Regions from separate parts of the Pseudomonas sp. MYb118 genome, predicted to be linked through region 1. Evidence: predicted binding sites of a transcription regulator. Region 1 holds the regulator's gene; each other region holds the start of a gene.

Region 1 (7,943 bases):
GAAAATTCGCAATACGCTGATATTCGGTTGCATCGCTGCGATCTTCGCTGCGGTCGGCTACTGGAACATCAGCCCGGAACGCTTTCTCGACAAGCCGGTGGCCAAGGTCGAAGACAGTCCCATCGACTGGTACGCGACCAACACGCACACCCTGCAATACCTTGAAGACGGGCGCGTGCAGTACGAGATGACGTCCGACAAGGCCGAGCACGTCAAGGCCACCGATATCACGCTGGTCACCAAGCCCGACCTGAACATGTACCGTGGCACCGATTACCCCTGGCACGTGACCAGTGACCGTGGCGAAGTGAACCCCGGCGGCACCGAGGTCGAGCTGATCGACAACGTACGCGTCAAGCGCACCGACGAAAAGAACCGCGACACCCTGATCACCTCCACTCGCATGACGGTGTTCCCGCAGGAGCAATATGCGCAGACCCAGCAACCCGTTAGAATCGACGGCGCTGGTGGCGTATCGACTGGCGTAGGAATGAAAGCCTATTTGAAGGACAGCAGGATTCACCTGCTATCGAACGTAAGAGGACAGTATGAGGCTCGTTAAAACCCTCCCTATTTTGCTCGGTCTGAGCGCAGCACTGGGAAGCGTGAGCGCCTGGTCTCTGCCGAACGATCAGCAGCAGCCTATCCGTATCCAGGCCGACGATGCCCAACTGGACGACAAGAATGGCGTTGCCACCTACACCGGCGACGTGATCATCACCCAGGGCTCGATGAAGGTGACCGGCAACAAGGTGACCATGACCCGTGCTCCGAACGGCGACATCGACGTGGTGACCTCGGTGGGCAACCTCGCCTACTTCGAACAACTGCAGACGGCGGGCGACACCAAGCCGGTGCAGGGCTACGGCGTCACCATCCAGTACCACGCCCAGCAGGACCGCGTCGTCCTGATCGACCGCGCCAAAGTGATCGACAAGGACGGCAACGTGACCCAGGGCGAGAAAATCGTCTATGACACCAACAAGAAGCTTGCTACCGCCGGCCGCGCCACAGGCGCCAACGTGACCGAATCGCGTCCGCGTATCGACATGGTGATCCAGCCGAAAAAGAAAACCGATGAGCAAAAGGCCCCGTAAATGGCAACTCTGAAAGCTCAGCATCTGGCCAAGAGCTACAAGAGCCGCCAGGTCGTGCGCGACGTCAGCCTGTCCATCGACAGCGGTCAGATCGTCGGCCTGCTCGGCCCCAACGGCGCCGGCAAGACCACCTGCTTCTACATGATCGTCGGCCTGGTGCAGGCCGATCAGGGCCGCGTGCTGATCGACGACCTGGACGTCAGCCACCAGCCGATGCACGGTCGCGCCAAGGCCGGTATCGGCTACCTGCCGCAGGAAGCCTCGATTTTCCGCAAGCTCTCGGTCGCCGACAACATCATGGCGATCCTCGAGACCCGCAAGGAACTCGACAAGGCCGGTCGTCGCAAGGAACTGGAAAGCCTGCTGCAGGAATTCCACATCAGCCACATCCGCGACAACCTCGGCATGAGCCTGTCCGGTGGTGAACGCCGCCGCGTGGAAATCGCCCGCGCCCTGGCCACCAGCCCGAAATTCATCCTCCTCGACGAACCTTTCGCCGGCGTGGACCCGATTTCCGTCGGCGACATCAAGCAGATCATCCATCACCTCAAGGCCAAGGGCATTGGCGTGCTGATCACTGACCACAACGTCCGTGAGACCCTGGACATCTGCGAAACCGCCTATATCGTCAACGATGGCCAACTGATCGCCGAGGGCGACTCTGCCACCATCCTGGCCAACGATCTGGTCAAGGAAGTGTATCTGGGCCACGAGTTCCGCCTGTAAGCGTCGAGGTATCCGACAGGTCGGTCGAGCGCTGGTAACGATGAAAAATCAAGACTTTTTTATTGTTACAGCGCTCTAGGCAAACGCTGCTGTTTCGGGCATATAATTTGCTTATGTTTGGCGCTCCGGCGCCCTGTAGTGGATGGCGCATGTGCGCCGGAAAAAGGTGTTAAGCCCCTGCCATGAAACCATCGCTAGTCTTGAGAATGGGCCAGCAGCTGACGATGACACCGCAGCTGCAACAGGCCATCCGCCTGCTCCAATTGTCGACCCTGGACCTGCAACAGGAAATCCAGGAGGCCCTGGAGTCCAATCCGATGCTCGAACGCCAGGAGGAAGGCGACGACTTCGACAACTCCGACCCGATGGCCGACAACGTCGAACAAAAGCCGAACAGCGAGATTCAGGAACCCTCCTACCAGGAAAGCACACCGACGGTCGACAACCTCGAGGAAGGCGACTGGAACGAGCGCATTCCCAACGAACTGCCCGTCGACACCGCCTGGGAAGACGTTTACCAGACCAGCGCCAGCAGCCTGCCGAGCAACGATGACGACGAGTGGGACTTCACCACCCGCACATCGGCCGGCGAAAGCCTGCAAAGCCACCTGCTGTGGCAACTCAACCTGGCGCCGATGTCCGACACCGATCGCCTGATCGCCGTGACCCTGATCGACTGCATCAACAATCAGGGCTACCTGGACGAAACCCTCGAAGAAATCCTCGAAGCCTTCGATCCGGAACTGGATATCGAACTGGACGAAATCGAAGCCGTCCTGCACCGCATCCAGCAATTCGAACCGGCTGGCATCGCCGCCCGCAACCTTGGCGAATGCCTGCTGCTGCAATTGCGCCAGCTGCCCGCCAAGACGCCCTGGCTGGCCGAGGCCAAGCGCCTGGTCACCGACTACATCGACCTGCTCGGCAGCCGCGACTACAGCCAACTGATGCGCCGCATGAAGCTCAAGGAAGATGAACTGCGCCAGGTCATCGAGCTGGTCCAGAGCCTCAACCCGCGTCCGGGCTCGCAGATCGAGTCCACCGAAGCCGAGTACGTCGTGCCCGACGTGATCGTGCGCAAGGACAACGAGCGCTGGCTGGTGGAGCTCAACCAGGAGTCCGTGCCACGGCTGCGGGTCAACGCCCAGTACGCCGGTTTTGTCCGCCGCGCCGATACCAGCGCCGACAACACCTTCATGCGCAATCAGTTGCAGGAAGCCCGCTGGTTCATCAAGAGCCTGCAGAGCCGCAACGAAACCCTGATGAAAGTTGCCACCCAGATCGTCGAGCATCAGCGCGGTTTTCTGGAGTACGGCGACGAAGCGATGAAACCGCTGGTCCTGCACGACATCGCCGAGGCGGTGGGCATGCACGAATCGACGATTTCCCGGGTGACCACCCAGAAGTTCATGCACACCCCACGGGGCATTTATGAACTGAAATACTTTTTCTCCAGCCACGTCAGCACCTCCGAAGGCGGCGAATGCTCGTCCACGGCGATCCGCGCGATCATCAAAAAACTGGTTGCCGCGGAAAATCAGAAAAAGCCGTTGAGTGACAGCAAGATCGCTGGTTTACTGGAGGCACAAGGCATTCAGGTGGCTCGCCGCACCGTCGCCAAGTACCGCGAATCCCTCGGGATCGCGCCTTCGAGCGAACGCAAGCGGTTGATGTAGAGCCACGCCACAGCGTTCCAGTGGCAGGTAATCAGTGCCTGCCGCTTTATGCACTGGCAACGAAGGAGAAGCTGTATGCAAGTCAACATCAGTGGACACCAACTGGAAGTGACCGAACCTCTTCGCACCTACATCGGCGAAAAACTCGATCGGCTGGAGCGACACTTCGACAAGATCACCAATGTCCAGGTCACGATGACCGTCGAAAAGCTCAAACAGAAAATCGAAGCCACCCTGCATATTCCTGGCGGTGAAGTGGTCGCCAACGCGGAACATACCGACATGTACGCGGCCATCGACGCACTGACCGACAAGCTGGATAAACAACTCAAAAAGCATAAGGAAAAGACCCAGAGCCTCCTCCAGGGCGCAACCGGTCGTTAACACTCCCTACCCATGATCCGACTTGAAAGCATCCTGACCCCCGGCCGTTCCCTGGTGAACGTGCCGGGTGGCAGCAAAAAGAAAGCCCTCGAACAAATTGCCAACCTGATCGCCCGGGAAGTCCCCGATCTGGAGATGCAAGATGTCTTCGAGGCGCTGATCGCCCGTGAAAAACTCGGCTCGACCGGTTTTGGCAACGGTATCGCCATCCCGCACTGCCGACTCAAGGGTTGCACCTCGCCCATCAGTGCCCTGATGCACCTGGATGCTCCCATCGACTTCGACGCCATCGACGGCGCTCCGGTGGACCTGCTGTTCGTCCTGCTGGTCCCGGAAGCCGCTACCGATGCGCACCTTGAATTGCTCCGTCAGATCGCCAGCATGCTCGATCGCAAGGAAGTCCGTGATCGCCTGCGCAGCGCCGCGAGCAATGAAGCCTTGTATCAGGTTGTCCTGGACGAGCAAAACGGGCACTAATCATGCGCTTGATCATCGTCAGTGGTCGCTCCGGCTCAGGTAAAAGTACCGCGCTCGACGTGCTCGAGGACAACGGTTACTACTGCATCGACAACCTGCCCGCCGGGTTGCTGCCGGAACTGGCCGAACGCGCGCTGATCCATACCGAACTGTCGCAACCGCTGGTGGCCGTGTCCATCGACGCGCGCAACCTGCCAAGCCACCTGACCCGTTTTCCCGAACTGCTCGAGGAAGTCCGCAGCCGGCACATCCAGTGCGATGTCCTGTACCTGGATGCCGACGAAGAGACCTTGCTCAAGCGTTTTTCGGAAACCCGTCGCCGCCACCCGCTGAGCAGCGCCAATCGCTCGCTGGCCGAGGCGATCAACGACGAGACCAATCTGCTGGGGCCGATCGCCGACCTCGCCGACCTCAAGGTCAACACCACCAGTCTGAACCTGTACCAGTTGCGCGACACCATCAAGCTGCGCCTGCTGAACCAGCCGGAGCCCGGTACGGCGTTCCTGGTGGAGTCGTTCGGGTTCAAGCGTGGCATGCCGGTGGACGCCGACCTGGTGTTCGACGTGCGGTGCCTGCCCAACCCTTACTGGAAGCCGGAGCTACGCGAGCAATCCGGCCTCGATCAACCCGTTGCCGAATACCTGGCCGCCCAGCCGGATGTCGAGGAGATGTTCCAGGACATTTCCTCCTACCTGCTCAAATGGCTGCCCCGCTTCGCCGCCAGCAACCGCGCCTATGTCACCATTGCCATTGGCTGCACGGGCGGGCACCACCGCTCCGTCTACCTGACCGAGCGCCTGGGTCAGGTCCTGCAAAAATCCCTGAAGAATGTCCAGGTCCGCCACCGCGACCTCACCTAAAGGATTCACATCGCGATGCCTGCTCTGGAAATCGAAATCATCAACAAGCTGGGCCTGCATGCCCGTGCTTCCGCCAAATTCGTCGGCGTGGCCGGTCAGTTTCCTTGCCAGATCAGGGCCGGGCGCACCCCGGCGTCCATGGTCGACGGCAAAAGCATCATGGCCATGATGATGCTCGCCGCCGGCAAGGGCACCAAAATCCATCTGAGCACTGAAGGCGAACAGGAACAGGAAGCGCTCGATGCGCTGGTGGCGTTGATCAACAACTATTTTGACGAAGGCGAATAAGTCAGCAGCCTGCGGCAGCGGGCTTGCCCCACTGCCGCCCCTCCCCGGCTAAGCCAACGCGGTATCCATCACCATCATCAGACAGAACCCGATCAGCAGCCCGAGGCTGGCCAGCTTGTCGTGACCATGGCGGCGCGACTCCGGGATGACTTCATGGGTGACCACCAACAGCATCGCCCCGGCAGCCAACGCCAGGCCCAACGGCAGGATCAGTTCAGCCAGGCTGACCAGCCAGGCGCACAACAGGGCAAACACCGGCTCGACCAACCCGGACGCCGCACCGATCAGGAATGCCTTGATCCTCGACATGCCCGCGCCCGCCAGGACCAGCGCAATCACCAGCCCTTCCGGCACATCCTGCAAGGCAATGCCCATGGCCAGGCTATCGGCGTCGGGCATGCCGCCGCCTGCCGAAACGCCCACGGCCATGCCTTCCGGAATGTTGTGGGCAATGATGGCAAACACGAACAACCAGATCCGCGGCGGGATGACCGGGCGCTCCGGTGTGCCAACGAGCATTTCCGGTGAGGCACCGGAGACTTTCCGATCCACCAGGAACAGGCCGAACGCACCCAGCAGGATGCCGAAACTGATCAGCCCGCTGGCCGCCCACGGGGTCAGCCCGAGGTTTTCCGCCGCAGAGATGCCCGGGACGATCAGCGAAAACGCTGTCGCCGCGAGCATCACTCCGGCGCCGAAGCCGAGCAGGGTGTCACTGAGCGCCTGGGGCATGCGCCGGATCACCAGCACCGGCACGGCACCCAATGCCGTGCCCAGGGCGCAGATCGCACCGCCCTGTAACGCGCGCAACAGTTTCGGCTCGAGCCCCAACCACGTCAGGCCCTGGGCGACCAGCAGGCTCATGCCCGCCAGCAATAACAGCGATCCCAACGCGTAGCGAAACATCCGCCCACTTCCGATCGCCAGTGTTTCAGTGCCCATAGTCAGCCCTGGATTATTTTTATAGAAGCTTCAAACCAGTGCAGCCTGATAGCGTGCAGCGACTTCGGGCCAATTGATCACGTTGTAAAAAGCGTTGATGTATTCAGGGCGACGGTTCTGGTATTGCAGGTAATAGGCATGCTCCCAGACATCCAGACCGAGGATCGGCGTATTGCCGCTCATCAATGGGCTGTCCTGGTTGCCGCTGCTTTCAACCACCAGGGTCTTCTGCGGGGTCACGCTGAGCCAGGCCCAGCCACTGCCGAAACGGGTCAGCGCGGCCTTGGTGAAGGCTTCCTTGAAGCGCTCGAGACCGCCCAATTGTTCGTCGATGGCCTTGGCCAGCTCGCCGTCCGGCTGGCCACCGCCGTTGGGCACCATGACTTCCCAGAACAACGAATGGTTGGCATGACCGCCGCCCTGGTTGATCACGGCGGCGCGCAGGTTTTCCGGCAGTTGCTTCACGGCAGCTACCAGCTTTTCCACTGGCCACTCGGCAAACTCGGTGCCCTCGACCGCCGCATTGAGGTTGTTGATGTAGGTCTGGTGATGCTTGGTGTAATGGATTTCCATGGTCTTGGCATCAATGTGCGGTTCCAGGGCATCGTAGGCATACGGCAAGGCAGGCAAGGTAAAAGCCATTTCAATGGACTCCGTGATGGTGTGGCGCGGGCGGCGACGCGGCATCGGTGTGCAGCAGGCGATGGGTGCGCGGGTATTCGCCGTGTTCGCTGATGAAATTCAACAGTTCGACGTAGGTCTTGCTGCTCTGACGCAGCGCCGCTTCCCGCAGCGCGGGCGACAGGCGCACGTCCTGTATGGTCTTGAGCAACCGCTGGTGGATGGCGCACAGATACTCGGCGCTCTCCTCCGGCTGGTTCAGGCGCAGGTGCAGGTCCGCCAGGTTGTGATGGGAGATCACGCAGGCGGCTACCGCTTCGTCGGCGTCGGGCCAGCGCTCGAACAGCACCTGGGCCAGGGCCAGGGCTTGCAGGTAGGCCTCACGGGCATCCACCAGTTCGCCCTGCATGAAACAGCGGTTTGCCCGTTCGATTGTGCGTTTCCAGTGTTCCATGGTGAGCCTCCAAAGCGGTTGCGCTGGTTACACGCCGCCAGCGGTGAGTTTTTCCGGATTGAGCAGTTCTTCCAGCTGGCTGCGGGTCAGGTCGGTGTGCTCCAGTGCCACATCAATCACCGGCCGGCCCTGCTGGTAAGCCTTCTTGGCAATCTCGGCGGCCTTCTGGTAACCGATGATCGGGTTGAGCGCCGTCACCAGGATCGGGTTGCGCGACAGCGCTTCCTTGAGCCGTGCGTCATTGACCTTGAAGCTGGCGATGGCCTTTTCACCCAGCAGGTGACTGGCATTGGCCAGCAGCTCGATGCTGCTCAACAGGTTCTGGGCGATGATCGGCAGCATCACGTTCAGTTCGAAATTGCCCGACTGGCCGGCAATGGCGATCACCGTGTCATTGCCGATCACCTGGGCGGCGACC
Region 2 (7,943 bases), 1.1 Mb from region 1:
CACGGTGCTCGCCCAGATAAACGCCTTGCCAGGTCCCCAGCGCCAGCCTGCCTGCCGAAACCGGCAAAGAGAGCTGACAGCCAAGTACGCTGGCCTTGAAGTGCGCCGGGAGGTCGTCCAGGCCTTCGTCGTTATGCTCATAGCCGTCTGTGCCTTGTGGGATCAGACGATTGAAAAATCGTTCGAAGTCGCGACGTACCGCCGGATCGGCGTTCTCGTTGATGGTCAACGACGCCGAGGTATGCTGCAGCCACAAATGCAACAGACCGACCCGACATGCCTTGAGTTCAGGCAGGCCGGCGAGTAACTCGTCCGTTACCAGATGAAAGCCCCGGGGCCTGGCCCGCAGGGTAATCAGAGTCTGTTGCCACATACAGTTCTCCGCACGTTCGGGGCGCATTCTAGCGCGCTCTGGAAAAAAACAAAGGCCCTGATACGCCTTCGATCACGTAAGTGATTGACCGCAAAAAAACACCCGCCGCAAACACCATCAAACGTGTACGAAAAAACCTTTCAGCAGTTTCTTCAATGACAAATCCCGGGCAAAAAAATGCCCGGCGAACCGGGCAGTTTTTTGTTGCGCGCGTCTTACAGGTTGTAGCCGCGCTCGTTGTGAAGGGCCAGGTCGATACCCACTGCCTCTTCTTCTTCGGTGACACGCAAGCCCATGACCGCGTCCAGCACCTTGAGGATGACGTAGGTGACAATCGCGGTGTAGATAACGGTGAAGCCGACGCCTTTGCACTGGATCCACACTTGTGCGGCGATGTCGGTGACGGTGCCGAAGCCACCCAGCGACGGAGCAGCGAACACACCGGTGAGGATCGCGCCGAGGATACCGCCGATGCCGTGCACGCCGAAGGCGTCCAGGGAGTCGTCATAACCGAGTTTGCGTTTCAGGGTGGTGGCGCAGAAGAAGCACACCACACCTGCCGCCAGGCCGATCACCAGGGCGCCCATCGGGCCCACGGTGCCAGCGGCCGGGGTGATCGCCACCAGGCCGGCAACCACACCCGAGGCGATACCCAGTGCACTTGGTTTGCCGTGGGTGATCCACTCGGCGAACATCCAGCCCAGTGCAGCGGCGGCGGTAGCGACCTGGGTCACCAGCATCGCCATGCCGGCGGTGCCGTTGGCCGCTGCGGCGGAACCGGCGTTGAAACCGAACCAGCCGATCCACAGCATCGCCGCGCCCATCAGCGTGTAACCCAGGTTATGCGGGGCCATCGGAGTGGTCGGGAAGCCTTTGCGCTTGCCGAGCACGATGCACGCCACCAGGCCTGCGATACCGGCGTTGATGTGCACTACGGTGCCACCCGCGAAATCGAGCACGCCCCAGTCCCACATCAGGCCGCCGTTGCCGGACCAGACCATGTGCGCAATCGGTGCATAGACCAGGGTGAACCAGATACCCATGAACACCAGCATCGCGGAGAACTTCATGCGCTCGGCGAAGGCACCGACGATCAGCGCCGGGGTGATGATGGCGAAGGTCATCTGGAAGGTGATGAACACCGCTTCAGGGAACAGCGCCGCCGGGCCGGTGATGCTGTCTGGCGTTACGCCGACGAGGAAGGCCTTGCCCAGACCGCCGACGAAGGAATTGAAGTTGACGACGCCTTGCTCCATGCCGGTGGTGTCGAACGCCAGGCTGTAGCCAAAAATGACCCACAGGACGCTGATCAGGCCGGTGATGGCGAAGCACTGCATCATGACGGAAAGAATGTTTTTCGAACGAACCATGCCACCGTAGAACAGCGCGAGGCCGGGAATGGTCATGAACAGCACAAGGGCTGTGGCGGTCAGCATCCAGGCGGTGTCGCCGGAATTGAGGACTGGGGCTGCCACTTCGTCTGCCGCCATGGCCAGGCTTGGCATTACGATGGACAACAGGGCTCCTAGCCCTGCGAATTTACGCAGAGTCATATTGTTTTCTCCTGGGGCGTTGGGTTTGGGGCGGCTTAGATTGCGTCGGTATCGGTTTCGCCGGTACGGATGCGAATCGCCTGTTCCAGATTCACCACGAAGATCTTGCCGTCACCAATCTTGCCGGTGTTGGCCGCCTTGGTTATCGCCTCGATAACCCGGTCGAGATCCTTGTCGTCGATGGCGACATCAATCTTCACCTTTGGCAGGAAATCGACCACATACTCCGCGCCGCGATACAGCTCGGTGTGACCCTTCTGCCGACCGAAGCCTTTGACTTCAGTGACGGTAATGCCCTGCACGCCGATTTCGGACAACGACTCGCGCACGTCGTCCAACTTGAACGGCTTGATGATGGCAGTGACTAGCTTCATGAAAACTCTCTCCCGAATTGGTGGACTTGCCCCAGGAAAACAAACCCGTCTCAAGTCTAAGCGCAGTGCCTGGCTTTGTAACGCATCGTCGGCCTTAACCTGCCCGCCCGACGCCAGCTAACCGCTCCGCGCGAAACACTTCCCCCGTTCCGCTTGGCGCACTGCATTCGTCACAGCGACTGCATCAGTGCATGGGTTACTACCGACTAAGCAGAAAGCTTGCCATCTCGGCAAAAACTCCAGAATTCAAGCGCTTGCCCGCGCCAGCAGGGCCTTGCGCCGAAATGGCCCGGCCGTTACGCACAACAACGGTGCGACGCCGTCCATCCGGATGCGCGAAAAGCGTGCAGGGCCAGTGCCCGGAAAAGGCCCGACACGCTGCGTGATACACTGCCGGCCTCGACTTCAGGACATCCACCATGCTCGCGCCCAAAGACTTCCTCGACGCCCTGACCGGCACCGCCTCCCGCCTCTTCAGCGGCGACACCCCGCTGCCGAAAAGTGAAATCGAAAGCCAGTTCAAGATGCTGCTGCAAAGCGCCTTCAGCAAACTGGACCTGGTGAGCCGCGAAGAATTCGACAGCCAGATGGTCGTCCTCGCCCGCACCCGCGCCCGCCTGGAAAGCCTGGAAGCCAAAGTCGCCGAACTGGAAGCCAAGCTGAACCCACCCAGCGAATAACGCCCTCCCCCTGTAGGAGCGGGCTCGCCCGCGATGAAGGTCGAAACGACCTTCAGCCCCATCTGTAGGACGTCCCACCCACCCGATCTTTGCCCCCGCAAACATCCAGGCAACGTCCTACACAAATCTCGTCCCCCGTCTGATTGCCCCCAGACAGTCCGATTTATAAGCTCTCCCAATGCTGAATGTTTCAGCACTGGGTTTGGCGACCTGGAAGCTCAAGGTGCACCACGATCGTCCGAAGACGGGTTTTCTCCCGGGTTTCGAATCATGGCGGTTGTGCGTGGGGGACCTTCGGGTCTGCCGGATTCCTTGTGCTCCGGTTCGCCAGCCTGCGTACAACTGCCACCCAATACCTCCGAATGTCGCCCAAACATGATCGCTTCTGCTATCCAGAACAAATCAGGTCTTAATGAAACTCAAAAGGCGATGGAAGCAGCTTCGACAGATTGTTGAGCTGCACAATGAAGCCGTCCGACTCGGAGGCGGCCTCTCAGCCAACCAACGACGGTTTCTTGATGTCGCTTGTGCTTACGGCAAAGAACTTGAACCTGCGGGCCTGATGGCAGGCAAGAGAGCCTGAGCCTTCTTCCAAAAAAATCGCCTGATGGGCGTTTTTTTTCGTCCACGAATCACTCCAATATCGACCCGCAACATCCTGCGAACATTCCCCCTCACCACCACCCTGGAAAACCCCCACCCCACGGCTACCCTTGAAAACACCCGCAGGAAGCGGCCTTTCGTTTAGCTCAAGGAACGACCATGTCCCTCTCCATCGTCCACAGCCGCGCCCAGATCGGCGTGGATGCGCCTGCCGTGACCGTCGAAGTTCACCTGGCCAATGGTTTGCCGTCGCTGACCATGGTCGGCCTGCCGGAAGCGGCGGTGAAGGAGAGCAAGGACCGGGTGCGCAGCGCGATCATCAATTCGGGGCTGCAGTTTCCGGCGCGGCGGATCACTTTGAACGTCTAAAGGTCATCAATGAGGGGTATGGACACGGTTTTGAGCCCGCACTCAGGGGCCGTAGCATCTTAGGTATGGACGTCAATGGCTGCGGCGACGTCCACGCTGATTTCTGTAATATTGAGATAGCCAATCTCACTAGCTCGCTGCGTAGGCAGGCGCGTCAACACATCCTTCAGGTAGGCATAACCGGGCACGCCTGCTCCAAGTGGCTACTTCGATCTTGATGTACCAGTGAGCTGCTATCTCTCGGGCGACCTCCAGCGTAGGCTTCAGTTTATGCAGGACGCAATCAGGCAACCGCCAAGGAGTTCACATGTACCTCACGATCATGAAGCCACAAGCGCTTCAGCAAATCGCGGTGTTAGCCCGTGGATTGTGGATCGTTGAAGGCCCTGAAGGCTCCGTGCTGGTAATCAAGGCAGGGAAAGAGCTGATCCTGGCCGCTCAGCAACGGCGTGAATTGAAGCTTTACCTCGCGCCATACAAGGCAGACGAAACGACGGGACTTACGCTTCTCACTGCCTGCTTTGATGACCCACAAAGCCCGCTATTGATCAAAACCCCACTCATTCCTGGTGACCCTCTCACCGAGGCACTGCAGAGCTTCCCTGACGAGTTCAGTGTGTGCTTTTTCGACGAGCACAACCGTGAGCTGTTCAGTTGTAAGGCCCAGGCGAAGCTTGGTCAGCTCCGCAAGGAGCTCGGTACACTCAGCCCCATTGGAGCAGATCACTGGCCCAAGATGTATGAGCAGGCGGACAGATGGTTCAGCCTTACGACCTATGAGGACGACGCTCGTGCCACAACGGTGTTCCTAGAGGAGGATCTGTTCCCTTCGGACTATTTGATCACCGACCTTACCCGCCAGGACTTTCGAGGCTCCAAAGGCTTCTCCAATACACAGTTGGAGCGCACTGAGCCGGGTACGTTTCAGGAACTGGATATCATCTATCTGCTCCAGCGGGCATATACCTCCGAGCGGATCATCCATGGCCCCTTGAAGGTCTCCGATGGCGAGGAGCTGGCTGACGTAGTGGTAATGGGCGATGAAGTGACTTTACTGCTGCAGGCGAAGGACAGTCCCAATACCCCAGCGACGTTGAACACTACGCTTGAGAGAAAGCGAAAGAAGGCTACAGGTCAGTTGAAGAACGGCCTTCAGCAACTACGCGGTGCTGTCTCAACGATCAGGCGAGAAGGCAATCCAGCCTTGGCGCTTGTGGACGGCACGCCCTTGGACATTGATCTTGCTGCACGACCCCTGGTGGGAGTTGTCGTGGTCAGAGAGTTTTTTATCGACAACTACGATGAATACAGCACCATGATTTTGAAGTTCATGGATGAGGTTGGTGTCCGCGTCCTAGCCTTCGATTACAACGAGTTCGAGGTCATGACCCGCCACTGCCCTTCGGAAGATGCACTGCTGTCAGCGTTCTTCCAGATTTCCAAATGCGCTGAGGAAAGGCGGATCTATCCCAGGCTGCGCTTCACGGATCTGCCGCCGCGCTAAATCGAATCGGACAAGTGGAGAGCTTCTCTGCTCGTACCCCACAACTCCCTTTCTAGCCAGGCAGTTCTTTGAGCCAGTAACGCCTGACAGTCGCTTCAGGCAAACCCAGCGCTCGACTCACCTCCGCCTTCGACATGCCACTGGCCTTGAGCTCTAGCACGGCTCGGATTCGATCTGGGCTGCTGGGTTTGCCTCGCGTGCGCTTTACCAGCCCTTCACCAGCGTCCCAGTGCCTCTTCAGGCCCTGCAAGCCTCCCAGGGCTATGAAGCCCTCCAAATCCTGCGAAGCCTTCGCCATGACATTAATAGGTGATGACCCATCTTGGAGGGCCTGACACAGTGCGACCAGAGCCACGAGGTCGAAATCTAGGGTCAGCGCGATCTTGCTCAGCTTGACCAAAGAGACCTGCGTTTTCCCTTGCTCCAATCGCGACAGATTGGCTTGGGAACTGATCTCGGCGAGCTCCTCCTGGGCCGATCCTCTAAGGTCGCGCAGAGCTCGGACTATTGCTGCTATCTCGTTCTGCATGCTGAGCGCTCAAAACGAAGAATAGGGCCACAGCGCCATGCGTCGATAAATATCGAAAGCTGGCAATAATGGCGCTCATCGTTTATCGTGGGCCTACAGATGACAGCCTCGCCGCGTCCGGGCGACCGGCCAGGGAGTGATCAATTTATTAGAAAGTCGACGTCAGCAGGCTAGGGATGAAGCTTCACATACTGTCTGATTTACATTGTGAGTTCGCCGATTTCGTCCCCCCTGTGGTGGACTGTGACGTGGTCGTATTAGCCGGCGACATCCACGTGAAGTCCAGGGGGGCCAGATGGGCCAGCCTGGCCTTCAGCACGCCTGTCGTCTACGCCATGGGCAATCATGAGCACTACAGCGGGAATATAGATCGAACTCACGGCAAGCTGCTTGACGCTGCTGAGGCGCACGTCCACGTCTTGGAAAATCAGGTTTTAGAGTACGGTGATGTGCAGTTTCTCTGTGCTACGGCTTGGACAAGCCTGGCCGCGACCGGAGACCCAGTAGCTGCTTCTTGGTGTGCTCGTGACTCACTGAATGACTTTCGCGCTATCCGTGTCGGTGAACAGTATCGGCGTTTGCGCCCTGACGACCTGATCGCGAGAAATCGAGAGACGAAGGAGTGGTTAGAGGCTCAGCTGTCGCTGCCATTCAACGGTAAGCGTGTAGTTGTGACTCACCATCCGCCTCTTATGAAGTTCGTGAGTGACCAAGGAGCCGATCCTCACTTGCGAGCAGCCTATGGAAACAATTGGGATGGCCTGATGGATTTCAAGATCAATCTATGGATCTTTGGCCATACCCACGAAGCTGTGGATGAGGTTGTTAATGGCGTCCGGTTTGTGAGTAATCCTCGTGGTTATCCCACCGAAGAAACTGGCTTTCGGCCAGACCTAGTTGTCAGTGTATGAAGACTGATTGGGCTGCCGTCGTTTAGCTTTTTCAGTAAGTGAGTAGGTTTCAAATTCGAACGTGATGGAGAATCCATGAGTTGTCTGAATTCCCAGGACTGGACGGCTGAGGGCGGAATACGACTGCCCAGTCTGGTGTCAGCTAAGTTGGCGATCGCGCAGGCCCATGATTGGGGTGCACTAGTGGACGCGTACCTGGTAGATGCAGCTGAAGTTGGCGATCGTTTCGTTGCGTATGTGTATGGCGATCTTTCAGGGCAACTGGTTGATGGGATGACAATTGTCACACCACCTAGTGAAGTGATAGCGGAGGTTGAAGGCATGGCGTTATTGCGGACAGTGTCAGGCAACGATCATTACGTCATGGTCAGCCGATTGCCTGCCGCCGCTTGAGTGCCCCCGCGTCATCGAGGCCGCTGTCTCAGCCTGCTTCATTAGGCCCCACCGTCATCTAATCCATTAATAGTTAATGTGTGTTTAAGGGAAGAAGCATGTCCGAGTTAAAGAAATTGACATTGACTGTTAAGAACTATGATGCTCAAGCGAGCGGTGATCTAGACGCTCTCTATCGACGTGTTAGATATGAAGATGAGCACGGCGCTACTCTCTATTTCAAAGAGGTTGTGATGCTGAAGTACCTTGCGAAGCATGGTGCTTTGGCGACTGATGTTCCGCGAACTTGGTACTATAAGCATGCCTCAAAGAAATCGATAATTGTTGTCGCTTTTGAGAAGGCTGGTGGGAAAGTTGAGTGCGACTTGGATGATCTGCGAATTATTGCAAGGTCGACTTTGGTAAAGGGTGTGGTTATTTCGCTAGCAGCGGTTCCAGCTGGGATTATTGCTGCAACGGCAACCTTTGGAGTTGGGCTTGTCATTATTCCTATGTTTTTGTGGTATGGGTACAGGAACGTCTTCAAGCTTCCGAAAATGCTGGGTCGAAAAACGCTGGTGGATGAATTTTCAAAATTTGGCGTTACTCTTCGGTAGCTTGGTTTTTTGGTTGTTGAACTTGATTCTCGTTAGAGTGGCTGGCTGTCTTGCGGAC
Region 3 (7,943 bases), 2.5 Mb from region 1:
GAGCTGGTCCAGCGCATCCAGACCCAGCCGCGCAGCGGGTTGCGCGAGATGGTGGTCGATGCCATGACGACCAACGAAACCCTGTGGTTTCGTGACACCTATCCGTTTGAAGTGTTGAAGAGCAAGGTGCTGCCCGAGGCCATCAAGGCCGCTCCCGGCCAACGGCTGCGGATCTGGTCGGCGGCCTGTTCGTCGGGGCAGGAACCGTATTCGCTGTCGATGGCCATCGACGAGTTCGAGCGGACCAATATCGGTCAGTTGAAAGCCGGTGTGCAGATCGTTGCCACCGACCTGTCCGGCTCCATGCTGATCAACTGCAAGACCGGCGAATACGACAGCCTGGCCATCGGCCGCGGTTTGTCGCCGGAGCGCCTGCAACGCTACTTCGACCCCAAGGGACCGGGGCGCTGGGCCGTCAAGGCACCGATCAAGAGCCGCGTGGAGTTCCGCGCCTTCAACCTGCTGGACAGCTACGCGAGCCTCGGCAAATTCGACATCGTGTTCTGCCGCAACGTGCTGATCTACTTCTCCGCCGAGGTGAAGAAAGACATCCTGTTGCGCATCCACAGCACGCTCAAGCCGGGCGGCTATCTGTTCCTCGGCGCTTCCGAAGCGCTGAACGGTCTGCCGGATCATTACCAGATGGTCCAGTGCAGCCCGGGGATCATTTACCAGGCGAAGTGATTGCTTGTGACAAAAAACGGGGGTCCGAGAGGGCTCCCGTTTTTTTATGCCCGTAATTTACACCATCACCGCATCCCCCTGTAGGAGCGAGCTTGCTCGCGATGCGGTGTGTCAGACGACGCATGTATTGACTGACACGCCGCCATCGCGAGCAAGCTCGCTCCTACAGGGGGGGCGGTGGCGGATTCGAAATCGGCACAAAGCGGCAGAAAAGCGGCAGACGGCGGAAACCCGTTGCCGCTTTTCTGGCATTGCCGCCCGGTTGCCGCTGGCAAGGCCCCGCAATCCGGGGCTTTGCCGAGTTGGCACGCGGCTTGCTAAATCCATCGTACGAAAAATCAGGTCACCCGAAGGTTTCCGACATGAGCATCAGCTTCGATAAAGCGCTCGGTATCCACGAACAGGCTCTGGGCTTCCGCGCCCAGCGTGCCGAAGTTCTGGCCAACAACATCGCCAACGCCGACACCCCGAACTACAAGGCCCGGGATCTGGACTTCTCGAAAGTGCTCGCCGAGCAGAGCGAGAAGACCAAGAACGGCACGTTCGCCTTGAACATGACCAACAGCCGTCATATCGAAGCGCAAGGTCTGGGCAACGGCGACGAGTCGCTGATGTACCGCACGCCGATGCAGCCGTCGATCGACCAGAACACCGTGGACGCTCAACTGGAACAGTCGAACTACGCGGAAAACTCGGTCAACTTCCAGGCCAGTTTCACTCTGCTCAACAGCAAATTCAAAGGGCTGGTATCGGCCCTGCGTGGAGAATAAGTCATGTCGCTAGCCAGCGTTTTCAACATTGCCGGTAGCGGCATGAGCGCCCAGACCACCCGTCTGAACACCGTGGCCTCGAACATCGCCAACGCCGAAACCGTCTCGTCGAGCATCGACCAGACCTACCGCGCACGTCACCCGGTGTTTGCCACCATGTTCCAGGGCGGCCAGAGCGGCGGCAGCGATTCGCTGTTCCAGAACCAGGACGCGGCAGGCCAGGGCGTGCAGGTACTGGGCGTGGTCGAAGACCAGAGCAACCTGGAAGCGCGCTACCAACCGAATCATCCGGCGGCCGACGCCAAGGGCTACGTCTACTACCCGAACGTCAACGTGGTGGAAGAAATGGCCGACATGATTTCTGCGAGCCGTTCGTTCCAGACCAACGCGGAAATGATGAATACCGCCAAAGCCATGATGCAGAAAGTCCTGACCCTCGGTCAGTGATAAGGGGCGACTCAGATGAGTGTTAGCGATTCCACCGGCGGCCTCAGCATGAATGACATCCTGGCCAACTCTTCGGTCAGGACCAACACCACCAACAACGATGGCCTGGCAGGTGCGGCGGGTGCCGCGACCGGCAAAAAGGCCCTGGGCAAGGACGCGTTCCTGCAGTTGCTGGTAACGCAGTTGAAGAACCAGAACCCGCTGGAGCCTCAGGACAACGGCGAGTTCGTTGCCCAGTTGGCGCAGTTCAGCAGCCTGGAAGGCATCACCACGCTCAACGACACCGTAGCCGGCCTGGCGGCCAACTACAGCTCGTCGCAGGCGTTGCAGGCTTCGTCGCTGGTGGGCCGTTCGGTCATCGCGCCGGGCAGCAAGGCCGTGGTCGATACCTCCAAGAGCTTTACCGGCACCATCGCCGTTCCGGCGTCGGTCGACCCGGTCAAGGTCAAGATCACAGATGCCGACGGCAAAGTCGTCCGCACCCTCGACCTGGGCAGCCAGAAGGCCGGCGAAGCCAGCTTCATCTGGGACGGCAAGAACGATGCGGGCGAAGTGGCCGCAGCGGGCACGTACACCTTCGATGCCACCGCGACTTACGACGGCAAGGCAACATCGTTGGTGACCTACCTGCCTGCCACCGTCAACAGCGTGACCATCAGCCAGACCGGCGGTGAGTTGATGCTCAATCTGGCCGGGTTGGGCAGCATCGCCCTGTCCAAAGTGCAAACCATTGGTATGTAAGAGCCGACTAACCCGGCACAAAGGAGTGGAAAATGTCTTTTAACATCGGCCTTAGCGGTCTCTATGCAGCCAACAAGCAACTGGACGTGACCGGCAACAACATCGCCAACGTGGCGACCGTCGGTTTCAAATCGTCCCGTGCGGAATTCGAAGACGTGTACTCGGCGACTCGTCTGGGCAGCGGCAGCAAAACCATCGGTAACGGTGTGCGCCTGGCCAACGTTTCGCAGCAGTTCACCCAGGGCGACATCAACAACACCGGCAACGTGCTGGACATGGGTATCAACGGTTCCGGCTTCTTCGTGCTGAACGAAAACGGTTCGATGTCGTACACCCGTGCCGGTACCTTCAAGGTCGACAAGGACGGTTACGTCACCAACTCCGACGGCACCGCGCGCCTGCAAGGCTATGGTGTGGACGCCAATGGCAAGATCATCAACGGCATCCTGACCGACCTGCGTATCGACACCTCGAACCTGGCGCCGAAGACCACGACCACCATTTCGTCGACGATCAACCTGAACTCCACGGCCACCGCGATCAACCAGACGACCTTCCCGTTCGATCCGGCCAAGCAGGAATCCTTCACCAAGCAGTTCACCACCCCGGTCTATGACGCCCAGGGCAACCAGCACTCCATGGACCAGTACATGGTCAAGACGGGCGATAACACCTGGAATGTGTACACGCTGATCGACGGGCGCAACCCGAATGGCACCGATCCTACCGATCCGGCGACACCTCCGGTGGCTTCGACCATGGCGTTCGACACGTCTGGCAAGCTGGTGTCGGTGACCACCCCTGGTACTCCGCCAGTGGTCAGCCCTGACCTGAAAATCACCGGCTGGGTGCCGGGCAAGGTGACCAATGGCACTTGGAGCCCGAACGGCGCAGCCGCCGATCCGGCCGGCATCACCGTGTCCATGTCCAACACCACTCAGTTCAACGCCGATACTGCCCGTTCGATTCCGGTCCAGAACGGTTACGCCACTGGCCAGATCACCAACCTGACCATCGACGGCAGCGGTGTGTTGCTGGCCAACTTCAGCAACAACCAGACCAAGGCCATTGGCCAGATCTCCCTGGCCAGCTTCACCAACGAGCAAGGCTTGCAGCCAGTGGGCGGCACCAGCTGGAAAGAGACCTACGCGTCGGGTATCCCGGGTTACGATGCTCCGCAAACCGGCACCCTGGGCTCGATCAACTCCAACTCGCTGGAAGAGTCCAACGTCAACCTGACCAGCGAACTGGTCGACCTGATCAAGGCGCAGAGCAACTACCAGGCGAACGCCAAGACCATCTCGACCCAGAGCACCATCATGCAGACCATCATCCAGATGACCTGATGCTGCCTGGCGCTGCATAAAAAACCCCTCGCAAGAGGGGTTTTTTTATGACCGGCGTTTTGTCTTGCCTGACCGCGAACCTGTAGGAGCGAGCTTGCTCGCGATGGTGGATCAGGCACCGCGGGGCATCAGGCAGCCCACGTCATCGTTAACGACCATCGCGAGCAAGCCCCCTCCCACAGGGTTTGGCGCACACCGCAAAATCTTGGCATACCGCAACCCCTGTAGGAGCGAGCTTGCTCGCGATGGTGGGTCAGACACCGCGGGGCATCAGGCCGCCTGCGTTATCGTTAACGACCATCGCGAGCAGGCTCGCTCCCACAGAGGCGGTGGTGAATCTGCAGGGACGGGCAAAAGAAAACCCCCGACAATCCAGAGGATTGGTCGGGGGTTGTCGGGGCCGGCGCCGGGAGGGCGCCGGCCTGCTCAGCTTATTGGCAAGCTTCGCAATCCGGCTCGTCGATGGCGCAAGCCTTCGGCACTGGAGCAGGACCGGCTGGCGCGGCCAGGACCGAGTCGTCACCGTGGTTGCCGCCGCTGGAAACAGCGTTCAGCTTGCCGGTGTTGATGGTCGACTTCTCGGTGCTGGTCGCGGCCAGGGCACGGAGGTAGTAGGTGGTTTTCAGGCCACGGTACCAGGCCATGCGGTAGGTCACGTCCAGTTTCTTGCCCGAAGCGCCGGCGATGTACAGGTTCAGCGACTGAGCCTGGTCGATCCACTTCTGACGACGGCTGGCGGCGTCGACGATCCACTTGGTGTCCACTTCGAACGCGGTCGCGTACAGGGCCTTGAGCTCTGCCGGAATGCGCTCGATCTGCTGCACCGAACCGTCGTAGTACTTCAGGTCGTTGATCATGACCGAGTCCCACAGGCCGCGGGCCTTGAGGTCGCGAACCAGGTACGGGTTGATCACGGTGAATTCGCCCGACAGGTTCGATTTCACATACAGGTTCTGGTAGGTCGGTTCGATCGACTGCGAAACGCCAGTGATGTTGGCGATGGTCGCGGTCGGTGCGATGGCCATGATGTTCGAGTTACGGATGCCTTTCTGTACACGGGCGCGAACCGGTGCCCAGTCCAGGGTTTCCTTGAGGTCGACATCAATGTACTTCTGGCCACGGGCCTCGATCAGGATCTGTTGCGAATCCAGCGGCAGGATGCCTTTGGACCACAGCGAGCCCTGGAACGTCTCGTAGGCGCCACGCTCGTCCGCCAGGTCGCAGGAAGCCTGGATCGCGTAGTAGCTGACCGCTTCCATGGAAGTGTCGGCGAACTGCACGGCCGCATCGGAACCGTAAGGAATGTGCTGCAGGTACAGCGCATCCTGGAAGCCCATGATGCCCAGGCCAACCGGACGGTGCTTGAAGTTGGAGTTCTTCGCTTGCGGCACCGAGTAGTAGTTGATGTCTATCACGTTATCGAGCATGCGCACGGCGGTGTTCACGGTGCGTTGCAGCTTGGCGGTGTCGAGCTTGCCGTCCACGATGTGGTTCGGCAGGTTGATCGAGCCCAGGTTGCAAACGGCGATCTCGTCCTTGTTGGTGTTCAAGGTGATCTCGGTGCACAGGTTCGAGCTGTGGACCACGCCCACGTGCTGCTGCGGGCTGCGCAGGTTGCATGGGTCCTTGAAGGTCAGCCATGGGTGGCCGGTTTCGAACAGCATGGACAGCATCTTGCGCCACAGGTCTTTGGCCTGGATGGTCTTGAACAGCTTGACCTTGCCTGGGTACTCGGTCAGGGCTTCGTAGTACTCGTAGCGCTCTTCGAAGGCCTTGCCGGTCAGGTCGTGCAGGTCCGGTACTTCGGATGGCGAGAACAGGGTCCACTTGCCGTCATCGAAGACACGCTTCATGAACAGGTCAGGGATCCAGTTGGCGGTGTTCATGTCGTGGGTACGACGACGATCGTCACCGGTGTTCTTGCGCAGCTCGATGAACTCTTCGATGTCCATGTGCCAGGTTTCCAGGTAGGCACACACAGCGCCTTTGCGCTTGCCACCCTGGTTAACGGCGACGGCGGTGTCGTTCACTACCTTGAGGAACGGAACCACGCCCTGGGATTTGCCGTTGGTGCCCTTGATGTACGAACCCAGCGCACGAACCGGCGTCCAGTCGTTGCCCAGGCCGCCAGCGAATTTGGACAGCATGGCGTTGTCGTGGATCGCGTGATAGATGCCCGACAGGTCATCCGGCACGGTGGTCAGGTAGCAGCTCGACAGCTGTGGACGCAGGGTACCGGCGTTGAACAGGGTCGGCGTGGACGCCATGTAGTCGAAGGACGACAGCAGGTTGTAGAACTCGATCGCACGGGCTTCGCGGTCTTTCTCTTCGATGGCCAGGCCCATGGCCACGCGCATGAAGAAGATCTGCGGCAGTTCGAAACGCACGCCATCCTTGTGGATGAAGTAACGGTCGTACAGGGTTTGCAGGCCCAGGTAGGTGAACTGCTGGTCGCGCTCGTGGTTGATTGCCTTGCCCAGTTTTTCCAGATCGAAGTTGGCCAGCTCAGGGTTGACCAGTTCGTACTCGACACCCTTGGCGATGTAGGCAGGCAGAGCCTTGGCGTACAGGTCGGCCATTTCGTGGTGGGTAGCGCTTTCGGCCACACCGAGGAAGCCCAGGCCTTCGGCACGCAGGGTGTCCATCAGCAGGCGGGCGGTCACGAACGAGTAGTTCGGCTCGCGCTCTACCAGGGTACGGGCGGTCATCACCAGGGCGGTGTTGACGTCGTTCAGGGCAACGCCGTCGTACAGGTTCTTCAGGGTTTCGCGCTGGATCAGGTCGCCGTCGACTTCTTCCAGGCCTTCGCACGCTTCGCTGACGATGGTGTTCAGGCGGCCCATGTCCAGCGGCGCCAGGCTGCCGTCGGCACGGGTGATGCGGATCGACGGGTGAGCGTTGACGGTGGCTTCGACCGGAGTGTGCGCAGCACGCTCCTTGGCGCGCGAATCACGGTAGATCACGTAGTCGCGGGCGACTTTCTGCTCGCCGGCACGCATCAGGGCCAGTTCGACCTGGTCCTGGATTTCTTCGATGTGGATGGTGCCGCCCGATGGCATGCGACGCTTGAAGGTCGCGGTGACCTGCTCGGTCAGGCGCGCCACGGTGTCATGGATTCGCGACGAAGCGGCAGCGGTGCCGCCTTCAACTGCGAGGAACGCCTTGGTGATGGCGACGGTGATTTTGTCATCGGTGTAAGCAACGACAGTGCCGTTACGCTTGATCACGCGCAACTGGCCAGGCGCGGTGGCGGACAGATCCGAATTCGAATCCACGGCCTGCGGCAAGGTGCCTTGCGGGTTCTCGCGAGTTGTGTCGGTTTGCATGGGGGGTTGTCTCCACATTCTCTATGTTTTGTTTGGGCACCATCACGGTGCCCACCGTTCTGTCCTGAAGCACTACAACCGACACGCGTCGGGCATAACAACTTCGGGACAGTAGGAAAAAGGCTAATGATGCCGCGTCCTTGCCGAAGTCTTTGACGATGAGCCTGGGCTCGTCGCCGGATTCCATTCCGGGTGACAGTCATGACTGCAACACCCGTACCGTTGTGGCCCTGCTGACCTGAAAAAACGGTGCCATCCGCGGGAGCGGTTTGGGCTTGTAAAATCACGCTGGGTTCAACCGGAAACAGGCAATAAAGCGCTTGAGTTTCCGCTCTGAAATGTGGTTGGCCCTTATCAGGGAAAACCCTACATGTAGGGTTTTTTTTGCGCCGTGCTACAAGATAATGCGTTTTGGGGGGTGTTGCAACGTGCTGCCTGTGGATAACCCTGTGCGTAAATTGTGTGTGAAGGGTCGAATGCGCGTGTAGGCCGCGAGCCTGCTGGATCGAGCGATTTTTCACTGATTTTCAATGAGCGAAAACGGCTGTCCGGATTTCGAAGGGCGCGAACCGTATCACAAAAAACCGGGCGGTCCGAACGCATTTGCCGGCTTGTGTTCTGGACGAGTG
Region 4 (7,943 bases), 350 kb from region 1:
CGCCACCGCGATGTACCACTCGGGCAAGAACCCGCTGCGCAAGGTCACCTACAAGAGCGATGGGGTGACCATCGTCAAGAGCGAGGAGCAGCGTCGCCTGCACAAGGCGTTCCTGCGCTACCACGACCCGAAAGGCTGGCCGATGCTGCGTGAAGCGCTGCTGCGCATGGGCCGTGGCGACCTTATCGGGCCGGGCAAGAACCAGTTGATCCCGCTGCACCAGCCGTCGACCGACAGCTACCAGAGCGCCCGTCGCAAGAACTCGACGCCGGCTGGCAGCCACAAGGTCGGAGGTGAGAAGACCACCAAGATCCTCACCCAGCACACCGGCCTGCCACCGCGTGCCAGTGATGGCGGCAACCCGTGGGACAAGCGTGAACAGGCCAAGGCTGCCGCATTCGCGCGCAACCAGCAGGCGGCCAAGGAGCGCAAGGAAGCGGCCAAGGGTGGCAAGGGCCAGAAGCCGACCCGCAAGCCTGTGGTGCCGCGCTGAGGCTTGTGTGAGCTGAACAGGAAACGCCAGCCTTCGGGTTGGCGTTTTTTTTGTGTGAAGGCTGCTGGCCCCATCGCGAGCAGGCTCGCTCCCACAGGGGACCGGTGTACGCCGGACAAATGTGGGAGCGACCTGCTCGCGATGGGGCCAGAGCTGCCAGCAACTTTGCACTGCCTCGCCACAAATCCGTGCAAGCAAATCCGATAGACCTCCCACCCGCCCGATTTTGGTGCTGTACTCCCTTCCTGTAATACGAGAAAGCCCCCGCGCCACCGGGTGGCATAAGTCTTGCGCACTTTTGCCCGTTGCCGTCACAAACCTGCGCTAGTCTCAGCGTTCCTGCTGTCTGCCGAGCTTTCCATGCCTGACCTGCTAGACCGCTATCCACTCACCCCGGGCTCCTACCACGAACTGCTCGATGGCAGTGGCAGCGTGCGGCCGCATTGGCGTCGGCTGTTCGACCACTTGCAGGGCAGTACGCCGGCGCAGTTGGAGCAACGCCAGGCCCTGATGGCCCGGCAGATTCAGGAAAACGGTGTGACCTATAACGTCTATGCCGACCCCAAGGGCGCGGACCGGCCGTGGGAACTGGACCTGTTGCCGCATGTGATCGCTGTCGATGAGTGGGAGCGTCTGTCAGCCGGTATTGCCCAGCGAGCGCGCCTCCTCAATGCTGTGCTGGCCGACCTGTACGGCCCGCAACGCCTGATCGCCGAAGGCCTGCTGCCGGCCGAACTGGTCTTTGGCCATAACCATTTCCTCTGGCCCTGTCAGGGCATCACGCCACCTGAGGGGACGTTTCTGCACCTGTACGCGGTGGATCTGGCGCGCACGCCCGATGGGCGCTGGTGGGTGACGGCGGACCGCACCCAGGCGCCGTCCGGTGCTGGTTATGCCCTGGAGAACCGCACCATCGTGTCGCGGGCCTTTCCCGAGTTGTACCGCGATATGAAAGTGCAGCATCTGGCCGGTTTCTTCCGCACGCTTCAGGAAACCCTGGCCCGCCAGGCACCGAGCAGCGACGAGGCGCCGTTGGTGGTGGTGCTGACGCCGGGGCGGTTCAACGAAAGCTATTTCGAACACCTGTACCTGGCGCGACAGCTGGGTTATCCACTGGTGGAAGGCAGCGACCTTACCGTGCGCGACGCCACGGTTTACCTGAAAACCCTCAGCGGCCTGCGCCGTGTTCACGCGATCATGCGCCGGCTCGATGACGACTTCTGCGACCCGCTGGAACTGCGCACCGATTCGGCCCTTGGCGTATCGGGTCTGCTCGAAGCTGTGCGGCAGGGGCGGGTGCTGGTGGCCAACGCCCTGGGCAGTGGGGTGCTGGAGTCGCCGGGGCTGCTCGGCTTCCTGCCGAAGATCAATCAGTTCCTGTTTGGCGAAGAGCTGATCCTGCCCTCCATTGCCACCTGGTGGTGTGGCGAAGCGCCGGTGTTGGCCCAGGCACTGGAAAAACTCCCGCAGTTGTTGATCCGCCCGGCATTCCCTTCGCAAAGCTTCGCGCCGGTGCTGGGGCGAGATTTGAGCGATGCGCAACGCCAGGCGCTGGCCGAGCGCATCCAGGCTCGCCCCTATGCCTACGTCGCGCAGGAACTGGCGCAGCTGTCCCAGGCGCCGATCTGGCAGGCCGAGGACGGTCAGTTGCAGCCCCGTGCCATCGGCATGCGCGTCTACGCGGTGGCCAGTGCCGACGGTTATCGCGTGCTGCCCGGCGCCTTGACCCGCGTGGCTGCCGAGGCGGACGCCGAAGTGGTGTCGATGCAGCGTGGCGGTGCGAGCAAGGACACCTGGGTGCTGGGCGAGCGGCCACCCAGCGGTGAGCAATGGAAAGCCCAGCGCAATGTTGGCGTGCATGACCTGGTGCGCCGCGATCCGTATTTGCCCTCGCGGGTCGTGGAAAACCTGTTCTGGTTCGGTCGTTACTGCGAGCGCTGCGATGACAGCGCGCGGTTGCTGCGCATCATCCTGGCGCGCTACGTCGATGGCGATGACCCGCAGGCCCTGCAAGCGGCGGTCGAGCTGGGCGAGCGGCTGATGCTGTTGCCGGAGGAGGGCACCTTGCCCGAGCGTCTGCTGGCGGCACTGCTGGGCGATGACTGGCCGTTCAGCCTGCGCTCCAACCTGCAGCGCTTGCAATGGGCGGCCTCGCAGGTGCGCGGCAAGCTGTCCCGGGAAAACTGGCAGGCGCTGGTGGAGTTGCAGCGCGAAGCGCTGGAGCTGGAAAGCGCCAGGCCTGACTTTGGCGAATTGCTGGATTGCCTCAACCGCCTGGTGATGTCGCTGGCGGCGTTATCCGGTTTCGCCCTCGACGACATGACCCGCGACGAAGGCTGGCGCTTCCTGATGATCGGGCGGCGGATCGAGCGCCTGCAATTTCTCTGTGCCAGCCTGGCGGCGTTTCTGCGCGGCCGATCAGCCTTCGATCAGGCGGGCCTCGAATGGCTGCTGGAGCTGGGCAACAGCAGCATCACTTACCGTTCGCGTTATCTGGCGGTGGCGCAATTGATCCCGGTACTCGACCTGTTGCTGCTCGACGAGCAGAACCCGCACGCGGTGCTGTTCCAGTTGAAACTGGTGACCCGCACCGTCAAACGCCTGAACGACGATTTTGCGGCGCCGCGTGAATCCGGCCTGCCGCTGTTGGTGGAGCGTCTGGCGCGTTTCGACCTGGGCTGCCTGGAGAACTCGCTGTTCGGTGACACCAGCGTTCGCGCCGCCATCGACGGTCTGGCTGATCTGTTGCAGGAGATCGCCGATATCAGCGCGCTGGTGTCGGATCGCCTGGCGTTGCGCCATTTCGCCCACGTCGATGATGTCAGTCAGCGCACGGTGTCCGTCTGATGAGCGCCCGTTACCAGATCTTCCACGACACCCATTATCACTACGCCAGCCCCGTGTCCCTGGCCCGGCAACTGGCGCACCTGTGGCCGCGCGACTGTGCGTGGCAACGCTGCACCGAGCGGCAGTTGCAGATCAGCCCCGAGCCGACGTCGCGCCGGGATGAGCTGGATGTGTTCGGCAATCCGCTCACGCGACTGGCCTTCGAACGGCCCCACGACGAATTGCAGGTCAATGCCCGGCTCAGCGTCGAGGTCCTGCCCCGGCCTGCGCCGGATTTCGGCCAATCCCCGGCCTGGGAAGGCTCCCGCAGCGCGTTGACCTACAGTGGGCAGGCGCTTGGCCCGCAAGTGCTTGACGCGTATAGCTATCGCTTCGAGTCACCCTATGTGCACCTCAAGCGCAGCTTCGTCGAGTTCTCGCACAGCTGTTTCCCCGCCGGCAGACCGCTGTTGCTCGGGGTTCAGGCGTTGATGGAGAAAATTTTCGGCGAGTTCACCTTCGACGCCGAAGCCACCCAGGTGGCGACGCCGCTGATGGAGGTGCTGGCGCGTCGGCGCGGGGTGTGCCAGGACTTCGCTCACCTGATGCTCGCCTGCCTGCGTTCCCGTGGGTTGGCGGCGCGTTATGTCAGCGGCTATCTGTTGACCCAGCCACCGCCGGGGCAGCCACGCCTGATCGGTGCCGATGCTTCCCACGCCTGGATAAGCGTGTATTGCCCGGTAATGGGCTGGGTGGATTTCGATCCGACCAACAATGTGCAGCCGGCGCTGGAACACATCACCCTGGCCTGGGGCCGGGATTTTTCCGACGTGTCACCGTTGCGCGGGGTGATCCTGGGCGGCGGCAACCACGACCCGGAGGTGCGGGTTACCGTTATGCCGCAGGATTGAATGCGCTGTCCCCTGTAGGAGCGAGCTTGCTCGCGATGGCGGTGTATCAGTTGAATACGTTGTCGTCTGGCATATCGCAATCGCGAGCAAGCTCGCTCCTACAGGGAGGGGGCGGGTATCAACCTGGCGTCTGCTCTGTCCACTTCGGCGCAATTGTCGGCTGCCACGCATCCAGGGCGTCGATCAGCGTTTGCGGCGACTCGCTCACTTGCAGCATGTCGCGGTGTGCGCCGCGGACGAAGCCTTCACCGACGATGTGATCGAGAAAACCGGTCAGCTTGCTGTAGAAGCCGTTCACTTCCAATAAGCCCAGGGGTTTGCCGTGGTAACCCAGTTGGCCCCATGTCCACACTTCGAACAGCTCTTCCAGGGTGCCCAGGCCGCCCGGCAGGGCGATGAAGGCGTCGCTCAGTTCTGCCATGCGCGCCTTGCGTGCGTGCATGCCGTCGACCACTTCCAGGCGGGTCAGGCCGCTGTGGCCGATTTCCTTGTCCTTGAGGCTCTGCGGGATGATGCCGATCACTTCACCGCCTGCCGCCAGGGCCGCATCGGCGACGATGCCCATCAGCCCGACGGCGCCGCCGCCGTAGACCAGGGTCAGCTTGCGCTCGGCCAGCGCTCGCCCGAGGGCCACGGCCGCGTCACGGTAAGCCGGGTTGGTGCCAGTGCTGGCGCCGCAAAATACACAAACAGATGCTAAAGACATGCCTTGCTCCACGGTCAGGGTGACCACAGAGTAAAGGCAGCAGGGCTGTGCTCCAAGGTCTAAACTTCGCGCCGGGACGTTTCACAGGTACCACTGGCGCCGCAGGCGTAAGCGGCGAGCAAGCTGCACAAAAAACTGTTGATGGACATGACAGACACTCCAGGTCGATGACGATGGCCTGATGATAGAGCCGTGTCGGGCGTCTGGCTGGTAGATTGTCTCGATAGGGGTCATAGCCCGAAAGTTGTATACAGTTTATGACTTGGGTCATAGGAACTTGCCGAATTTTCAGGCAGTCTTCTGTCCATTCGAAATTTCGTTAACCATGCCTTGGAGATTCACCATGTTTGCCAAACTTGTTGCGGTATCCCTGTTGACGCTGGCCAGCAGCCAATTGATGGCTGCCGAGTGCAAGACCACCATCGACTCCACTGACCAAATGTCCTTCAGCACCAAGGCCATTGAAATCGACAAGAGCTGCAAGACGTTCACCGTGGAACTGACCCACTCCGGCAGCTTGCCGAAAAACGTGATGGGCCATAACTGGGTGCTGAGTAAAGAAGCTGACATGCAGCCGATCGCCACCGACGGCCTGGCTGCCGGCATCGACAAGAACTACCTGAAAGATGGCGACGCACGCATCATCGCCCACACCAAACTGATCGGCGCCAAGGAAACCGACTCGGTGACCTTCGACGTGTCGAAGCTCGATGCAGCCGAGAAATACGGCTTCTTCTGCTCGTTCCCAGGCCACATCTCGATGATGAAAGGCACTGTGACCCTGAAGTAAATCCGCGTCATCGTTCATCGCGGGCAAGCCCGCTCCTACAGGTTCAGCGATAAACCCTGTGGGAGCGAGCCTGCTCGCGATAGCGTCAGCTCAGGCGCCGCCCATCAAGGCGCAAACGGCATCACCCGCTTGTGCTGCGTCTTCTTGTACGTCTCACAGATAATCCTGAACGCTTCCTCACGCACCGGCTCGCCATGCAGGAAGGCGTCGATCTCGGCGTAGGTCACGCCGTGGGAAGCCTCGTCCGGCTTGCCCGGTGCCAGGTCTTCCAGGTCCGCCGTCGGGACTTTTTCCACCAGCGACTCCGGCGCGCCGAAGCTGCGGGCGATCGCCCGAACCTGGTTTTTCACCAGGCCGCTCAGCGGTGCGAGGTCGCAGGCGCCGTCGCCGAACTTGGTGAAGAAGCCCATGACCGCCTCGGCGGCGTGGTCGGTGCCGATCACCAGGCCATGGGCGGCACCGGCGATGGTGTACTGGGCGACCATGCGCATGCGCGCCTTGGTATTGCCCAGGACGAAGTCCACCGAGACCGCTTCCTTGCCTTCGAAAGCGATCACTTCGCTGGCCAATGCCTTGACCGCCGCGCCGATGTTCACGGTGTGACGCTCGTCTGGCTGGATGGCCTCCAGCGACGCCTGGGCATCGTGTTCATCGAACTGCGTGCCGTAAGGCAGGCGTACCGCGATGAACTTGTAGCGATCGTCGCCGGTGCGGGCACGCAGCTCGCGCATGGCGCGCTGGGCCAAAAGGCCCGCGGTCAGGGAATCGACACCGCCGCTGATGCCGAGCACCAGGGTCTTGAGGCCGGAGTTGACCAGGCAATCCTGAATGAAACTGATGCGCCGGGCGACTTCCGCCTCGAGGGCGGCCTTGTCGGCGAATGGCGGTTGAACCTTGAGCTGCTCAGCAATCTCACGCTGTACGGCTTGCATGAATTCACTCCTTGCTTGGTGTGCTGGAAGGGTCGGCAGGTACTTTGAACACGTGTCGCAAGTAGGCGACGAAATTCGGGTCTTTGCAGTGGGTCTTGCCGGGCTCGTCGGAGATCTTCGCCACCGGTTGGCCGTTGCAGGCTGCCATTTTAAGCACGATGCTCATCGGTTCGACACCCGGGATGTCGCACGTCAGGTTGGTGCCGATGCCGAAGCTGACATTGATCCGCCCGCGCAGGGCGCGAAATATTTCCAGCGCCCTGGGCAGCGTCAGGCTGTCGGAGAACGTCAGGGTTTTGCTCATCGGGTCGATGCCGAGTTTCTGATAGTGGGCGATCGCCTTTTCCGCCCAGATCACCGGATCACCGGAGTCATGGCGCAAGCCGTCGAAGAGCTTGGCGAAGTACAGGTCGAAGTCGTTGAGGAAGGCATCCATGGTGATGCAGTCGGTCAGGGCGATCCCCAGCAGGCCGCGATACTCGCGAACCCAGCAGTCGAGGGCGGCGCTCTGGCTGTCGATCAACCGCGGGCCGAGCTGCTGGTGCGCCATGATCCATTCATGGGCCATGGTGCCCAACGGTTTCATGTCCAGCTCCCGGGACAGATGGACGTTGCTGGTGCCGACGAAGCGTCCGGGGAAGTCGTGCTTGAGCACGTTCACCACTTCTTCCTGCACCCGGTAGGAAAACCGTCGGCGGGTGCCGAAATCGGCGACCTGCAATTCGGATAATTCGTCGCTGCTGGCGTTGGCCGACAGCCAGTCGAACTTGCGATAAAGCTGCTCGCGGGCCTGCTCCAGCGCGACATCCCGGTAGCGATAGCGGTTGCGCACTTCACTGACGATCGACAACAGCGGTACTTCGAACAGAATCACATGCAGCCACGGCCCGCGCAGGCGGATGAAGAGCTCGCCGTTTTCGATACCGGTATGGACGTAGCGCAGGTTGAAGCGGAACAACCCGAGAAAACGCAGGAAGTCCGGCTTCATGAAGCTGATGCGCTCCATGAAACTCAACTGATCGGCGCTCAGGCTCAACTCGGCCAGGCGCTCGATCTGGAAGCGAATCTCCGCCAGATAAGGGTGCAGGTCTTCACTGTTACGGCAACGAAACTCCCATTCGACTTCCACGTTCGGGTAGTTATGCAGCACCGCCTGCATCATCGTCAGCTTGTAGAAGTCGGTGTCGAGCAGGTTCTGCACGATGCGATCGGCAAATACGCTCTCGCTCATAACGGGGGTCTCCACTTTGAATGGCGATAGTGGCGCATATCGGAGCCGCTAATG

The links. The regulator sigma-54, encoded in region 1, starts transcription at its own class of promoters, with help from an activator protein. The targets are predictions, from matches to a motif close to ANTGGCATNNANNTTGCTNT.
Region 2: a site for sigma-54 is predicted at 2,508-2,527, ahead of glnK (P-II family nitrogen regulator). Genes of this name have one in related genera too.
Region 3: a site for sigma-54 is predicted at 986-1,005, ahead of flgB (flagellar basal body rod protein FlgB). Genes of this name have one in related genera too.
Region 4: a site for sigma-54 is predicted at 769-788, ahead of ABVN20_RS16490 (circularly permuted type 2 ATP-grasp protein). Genes of this name have one in related genera too.

Annotation. Positions count from the first base shown of each region.
Region 1 covers NZ_JBFRXN010000002.1:2,670,975-2,678,917, reverse strand. Annotated here, with positions in the region: gene lptC (LPS export ABC transporter periplasmic protein LptC) at 1-562, shown strand, start outside; gene lptA (lipopolysaccharide transport periplasmic protein LptA) at 549-1,097, shown strand; gene lptB (LPS export ABC transporter ATP-binding protein) at 1,098-1,823, shown strand; gene ABVN20_RS17995 (RNA polymerase factor sigma-54) at 2,006-3,499, shown strand; gene raiA (ribosome-associated translation inhibitor RaiA) at 3,575-3,883, shown strand; gene ptsN (PTS IIA-like nitrogen regulatory protein PtsN) at 3,896-4,360, shown strand; gene rapZ (RNase adapter RapZ) at 4,363-5,220, shown strand; gene ABVN20_RS17975 (HPr family phosphocarrier protein) at 5,236-5,508, shown strand; gene ABVN20_RS17970 (ZIP family metal transporter) at 5,557-6,450, opposite strand; gene ABVN20_RS17965 (superoxide dismutase) at 6,481-7,092, opposite strand; gene ABVN20_RS17960 (hypothetical protein) at 7,094-7,525, opposite strand; gene ABVN20_RS17955 (class II fumarate hydratase) at 7,553-7,943, opposite strand, start outside.
Region 2 covers NZ_JBFRXN010000002.1:1,530,010-1,537,952, forward strand. Annotated here, with positions in the region: gene ABVN20_RS12920 (secondary thiamine-phosphate synthase enzyme YjbQ) at 1-373, opposite strand, end outside; gene ABVN20_RS12925 (ammonium transporter) at 589-1,926, opposite strand; gene glnK (P-II family nitrogen regulator) at 1,962-2,300, opposite strand; gene ABVN20_RS12935 (accessory factor UbiK family protein) at 2,720-2,980, shown strand; partial or broken gene ABVN20_RS12940 (magnesium chelatase domain-containing protein) at 3,743-3,949, shown strand; gene ABVN20_RS12945 (hypothetical protein) at 4,260-5,456, shown strand; gene ABVN20_RS12950 (helix-turn-helix domain-containing protein) at 5,509-5,985, opposite strand; gene ABVN20_RS12955 (metallophosphoesterase) at 6,162-6,896, shown strand; gene ABVN20_RS12960 (hypothetical protein) at 6,972-7,289, shown strand; gene ABVN20_RS12965 (hypothetical protein) at 7,388-7,885, shown strand.
Region 3 covers NZ_JBFRXN010000002.1:172,621-180,563, reverse strand. Annotated here, with positions in the region: gene cheR (protein-glutamate O-methyltransferase CheR) at 1-684, shown strand, start outside; gene flgB (flagellar basal body rod protein FlgB) at 1,047-1,454, shown strand; gene flgC (flagellar basal body rod protein FlgC) at 1,458-1,901, shown strand; gene flgD (flagellar hook assembly protein FlgD) at 1,917-2,642, shown strand; gene flgE (flagellar hook protein FlgE) at 2,675-3,988, shown strand; gene ABVN20_RS06610 (ribonucleoside-diphosphate reductase subunit alpha) at 4,420-7,314, opposite strand.
Region 4 covers NZ_JBFRXN010000002.1:2,322,920-2,330,862, forward strand. Annotated here, with positions in the region: gene ABVN20_RS16485 (YgiQ family radical SAM protein) at 1-493, shown strand, start outside; gene ABVN20_RS16490 (circularly permuted type 2 ATP-grasp protein) at 854-3,340, shown strand; gene ABVN20_RS16495 (transglutaminase N-terminal domain-containing protein) at 3,340-4,230, shown strand; gene ABVN20_RS16500 (TIGR00730 family Rossman fold protein) at 4,349-4,936, opposite strand; gene azu (azurin) at 5,280-5,726, shown strand; gene nadE (ammonia-dependent NAD(+) synthetase) at 5,831-6,658, opposite strand; gene pncB (nicotinate phosphoribosyltransferase) at 6,663-7,889, opposite strand.